One region of the Paenibacillus wenxiniae genome, then DNA from elsewhere that is predicted to be linked to it. Evidence: riboswitches for the same ligand, from Rfam matches in the RefSeq annotation. Region 1 holds a riboswitch; the other holds the start of a gene.
The links. Region 1 has a riboswitch for cyclic di-GMP ahead of AAHF22_RS09090 (hypothetical protein). Riboswitches for the same ligand answer to the same signal wherever they lie in the genome.
Positions count from the first base shown of each region.

Region 2: it holds a riboswitch for cyclic di-GMP, as region 1 does, so the genes downstream of both, AAHF22_RS18640 (transglutaminase-like domain-containing protein) here and AAHF22_RS09090 (hypothetical protein) in region 1, are expected to answer to the same signal.

Region 1 covers NZ_JBCGUH010000004.1:49,444-51,852, forward strand. Annotated here, with positions in the region: gene AAHF22_RS09090 (hypothetical protein) at 2-889, opposite strand; cyclic di-GMP riboswitch class I at 930-1,022, opposite strand; gene AAHF22_RS09095 (peptidylprolyl isomerase) at 1,285-2,061, opposite strand; gene AAHF22_RS09100 (AEC family transporter) at 2,249-2,409, opposite strand, start outside.
Region 2 covers NZ_JBCGUH010000013.1:8,141-10,549, forward strand. Annotated here, with positions in the region: gene AAHF22_RS18635 (class D sortase) at 288-944, shown strand; cyclic di-GMP riboswitch class I at 1,145-1,228, shown strand; cyclic di-GMP riboswitch class I at 1,277-1,364, shown strand; gene AAHF22_RS18640 (transglutaminase-like domain-containing protein) at 1,378-2,187, shown strand.

The DNA of each region.
Region 1 (2,409 bases):
TCTAGCGATTGATAAAGGCTGACCAGCCTGCATAATCATGAACCGCTATACCAGCGAAGGAAGAATACGTCGACGCGGTATCATCTACAATCTGTAGTTGCTGGTTCATATAGGCTGCGCCTTCTTCGTAAAAGGTAATGCCATTTCCTTCTGCGGAAGCATTCGTTTCTACACCTACATAGACGCTAATCCCTGCCGTTACACCTTCAGCGAGTTCTGCCGAAGCAACGTCCACAATGGCATCCGCACGATCGCGGTACGCCATGATCGTAATCGAATCGTATTGCTGCATCATCCAGCTGCTCAGTGTCGTTTTCTGATCGGCTGTGTACAGTGTATGCAGCCAGAATGGAATATCGGCAGAAGCGGAAATTCCTAGCTGCTGCGCGGTTTGCGAAACGCTCAGTACGCTTTGTTGCCAGCCGCGAATGACTTTACTCTGTTTCGTTTTCCACTCTCGCAATAAATACGGTTCGATATCGATATGAATACCGCTAAAGCGCTGATCCGCACTAGCTGTATTCTGATACGAGGTAATCCAGTCAAGCGAGGATTGTAGCTTTGAACGCTGGGAATCCAGCGCCCAGGAAGGATCACCGTCGAGTGCTTGCACAGCAATGCCTTTTGCAGTAGCTGCGGCGATGAAGTTGTGATACACAGCAGCATCCAGGTCACGGTTGATTTGCAGGTAGATCAGGTTGACCCCTTGGGATGATGCAAATTGCAGCACGTCGGCTGAGGAAGTGACGATAAGTTGCGTATTCCACAGCCAGGTAGCTTTCTGAGCCGATTGCGCATGAGCGGATTGCATAGGTAAACCTCCCAGCAGGATCAGCAACGTAAGCATCGCGATCCAGATGGTTTTTGTATTATTTCTAGTATAGCTCATGATGAATCGGACTCCTTCGATTCATACCTATCAGGTATTCGTCGGCAACCGGCTGTCATGGCGAAACCCTGCCTTTCGCTGTAGACCCATGGCTTTGCGTCTTCACCTTTCGATGAATTTGCCCTGATTGAATATGAGTTCCGTGTATAATATGCGGTGGTCAGACGATGATCTGTACCGCATCCTCCAATCTGTAGACGGAGTAATGTATATATCGGCTAAATGGCTAAGTGTCTAAATAGTTAAAATTAATTTTTTGTGTATCGATCGTATAGATTTGAAAACGGATCTGTCGATTTGTACATCATCAAGGCAAAATAAAGGCAGAGTCGCCAGGAATCGATATCCTGAGCTACTCTGCCTGCTTGATGAGTATAAATGGGGGCGGTTAGCGCTTAGTTGCTACCGCTCTTTTCTGGTTCCGGGTAGTCGACACCTTTCGTATCGACCGTTACTTTTTTCATCACCGGTGGGGTATTCGGTTTATCCATATCGCCACGTGGCAAATTAACGATCTTATCCACTTCATCCATACCGCTAATCACTTTACCAAATGCGGCATATTTTCCATCTAATTGCGGAGCATCAGCAACCATAATGAAAAATTGGGAGCCACCACTGTTCGGATCGCCAGCACGTGCCATCGATAGCACGCCACGTGTATGCTTGAGATCATTTTGTACATTGTTTTCGTTAAATTCACCTGGAATGCTATAGCCCGGACCGCCAGAGCCATTGCCATTCGGATCACCGCCCTGAATCATAAAACCAGGGATAACACGGTGGAAGGTGAGTCCGTCATAGAATCCCTTTTTTACCAGTGAAATAAAGTTGTTCACTGTATTCGGCGCAGCTTTTGGATAAAGCTCCAGTTCGATCTTCTGACCATCCTCCATTTCGATCGTGACGATCGGATCATTCGCTTGCTTGAAGCTTGCTGAATTGTCATTGGCAGAAGTCGAATTACTGTCAGTGCCCGTCGCTTGGCTTTGCTCACTGCTGGAGCTGCTGTTGTCTGATCCAGTCGTACCGGATTCGGATGAACTACTGGATGACGTACTGCTCTGTCCGGCATTGTTGCCAGTGCTTGCATTACCACAGCCTGCAAGCACGAGGATCAATGCGCTAAACATCAGGAAAAATACAATTGCTTGACGTGGTTGGCGTAGCATATATATGCTCACTCCTTTTAAATGAATAATTGCCTTAGAACGATGTGCCTGCTGCTGACGAGCAGTCAGATCGTGCATCCGCGTCCATACCGATAAACAGTAAAGGTTGGAATGAACACACAAGCAGGGCAAACAGTATCAGTATAAGACCTGGACTACCCTGAAAACAAGTTTTGCAGCCGCTTCCTCAGGCGACATAATGCGAAAGGGTGATAACGGCTGTAATCGTAAACACATTGACGATCGTCGATAGCAGCACGGTTTGAGCAGCAAAATCCGGCTCATTGCGATACTCTTCCGCCAGAATCGACGTGTTCACGCCTGTCGGCATCGCGGAGGCAATCAATA
Region 2 (2,409 bases), on a different contig from region 1:
CAGTTGTCACTTGTTCATTTATCGCTTACCTGTATACAAGTTCATCTGATAAACGGGTATGTTATAAACGTTCATCCTTTACCATCTAACGATCACAATAATTTCACACCAGAATAATCCATTTTTTAAAAATAAACGTAGATATTCATATAATATTGATCATTATTTGAATCATTAGCTGAAAAGCGCTTTAATAGTATGTAAGGAGCTTAGCATTTGCAAACATCTAGTGCAGATCACACTTTTCAATACTTGTTCAAAATGTTAGAAAGGGGGCTATATTATCCGTGAAAAAATGGTCATATCTGCTCATTATGCTAGGCATTGCGGTTCTACTTTATCCTAAAGCATCCGAATGGTACGCCGACTGGCAACAGGAACGCTTGCTTGCCCAGGCGGAACAAAGTGAACAAGCTGGCTCAAGCGCCGGAAAAAATAATTTAAAAAATGAATATTCTCGCGTAAATGCTCTACTAAATGAAGGGTCTGCTGCCGATAATAACAATAGTGCTGATTCAGCTCTTACAGCGGCGGCTCAAGGCGACATCATCGGGATTATTACGATTCCTGTTATCGATGTGAAATTGCCGATCGTTGAAGGCGCTACGCGCGACAATATGCGCAGTGCTGCGGTACACATTTCCGAGACAGACCAGCTTGGGACTATTGGTAACTTTGCTGTTGCTGCTCACCGTGCTCATAAGTATGGACGACTGTTTAATCGTCTAAACGAACTCAAGCTTGAAGATACGATTCAGATTGAGGCGCAGGGGCATGTATACACCTATACAGTAGATCAAATTCACATTGTGGAACCTACAGATGTATCGGTGTTAAACGCAAATGGTAAGGAGCAAGAGTTGACGCTCGTTACGTGTGATCCGCTCATTAATCCGACCCATCGACTGATCATTCACGCTCATCGAACCGATCAGCAAAGCTGATTTTTGCAACAGGGACTAAAGTATTATTCATTTCGCGTATTTTGACGAATAGGGATTGTGATTTTCGCAAAAAGTGCTATGATTAGGTTGTGGTTACTCAGTAACTTTTTACGAACACTACAAGAACTAATTTCTCTGTTATTTGATATCGTGTACCTGGTACACATTCGCATAGCTTGAACGAATAGATCAAAGCTTTTGCACGATAATGGCAAACCTGTTGAAAAGCAGGGACGCAAAGCTATAGGGCCTTACTCATTGTGAGTTGGCAGCCAGCTACCGAATGGATAAGCTTTTTTTGTACGCTATAATTACCAATTTTTATAAAACTTAGACGATAATGGCAAAACTATTGAAAAATAGTGACGCAAAGCTAAAGGGCCTTACTTGCACCTCGCAAGTTGGCAGCCAGCTACCGAAAGGAGTTTTACCCATGAAAAAACTATTAATTGCTTGCTCGCTCGCTACATCTTTCCTGTTCGGTGCAATCAGCCCTGCATTTGCGGCTGAAACGACAAACTCCGAATGGCTGGACACTTCGAATATGACAAGCGGCTACATCGCCGTTAACTATACTCCTGCATCGGCTGCACGTACGAAAGTGATGATCGCAAAAAGTGGTACAACATACACTTACGATCTGAACACAGTAAGTACAGCATCGACCTTCCCTTTACAGCTAGGTGACGGTAAATACGAAGTTACACTGCTGGAAAACACATCCGGTAACAACTATCGCAAAGTTAGCTCGGATTCGCTGGATGTTACTCTGAACGATCCAAACAGCGTATACCTGGCTTCGACTCAAAACATCAACTGGAAAAACAGCCCTGCTGTTATTGCAAAAGCTCGTGAACTGACTGCTAACGCAACAACAGACACAGCTAAAGCACAAGCAATCTATGATTACATCACTTCGAAAGTAAAATATGACTATGCACTGGCAGCAGCATTGCCGACTGTATATGTTCCAAGCCCTGCTCAAACATTAGTTTCGAACAAAGGGATCTGCTACGATTATGCTTCGCTGAATGCAGCAATGCTGCGCAGCGTAGGCATTCCAGCAAAGCTGGATATGGGTACTACGACTAAAGTTAAACAATACCATGCATGGAACGAAGTATTCCTGAATGGCAAATGGGTTGTAGTTGACACAACTGTAGATGCATCGATGAAACAAGGTGGCAAAAAAACAACAATGACTACAGATGCTAGCCAGTACACAGCAGTCAAAGTATACTAATTCATTCGACAAGCGCTTGCTGACGATAAATGATACAAAATAAAACAACCGGCATACTGCTTTCATGAGCAGCACACCGGTTGTTTTTATTTTCGGGTTTTTATTTTGTGATTTTTATTTGCGGTTTCTATTTGGCGCCTCGTTTGTTGCGTACATCTTCAAGCGACTTATACAACAAGCGACCACAATATACTTTATCGCATCATTCGCTAGTTTATCAGG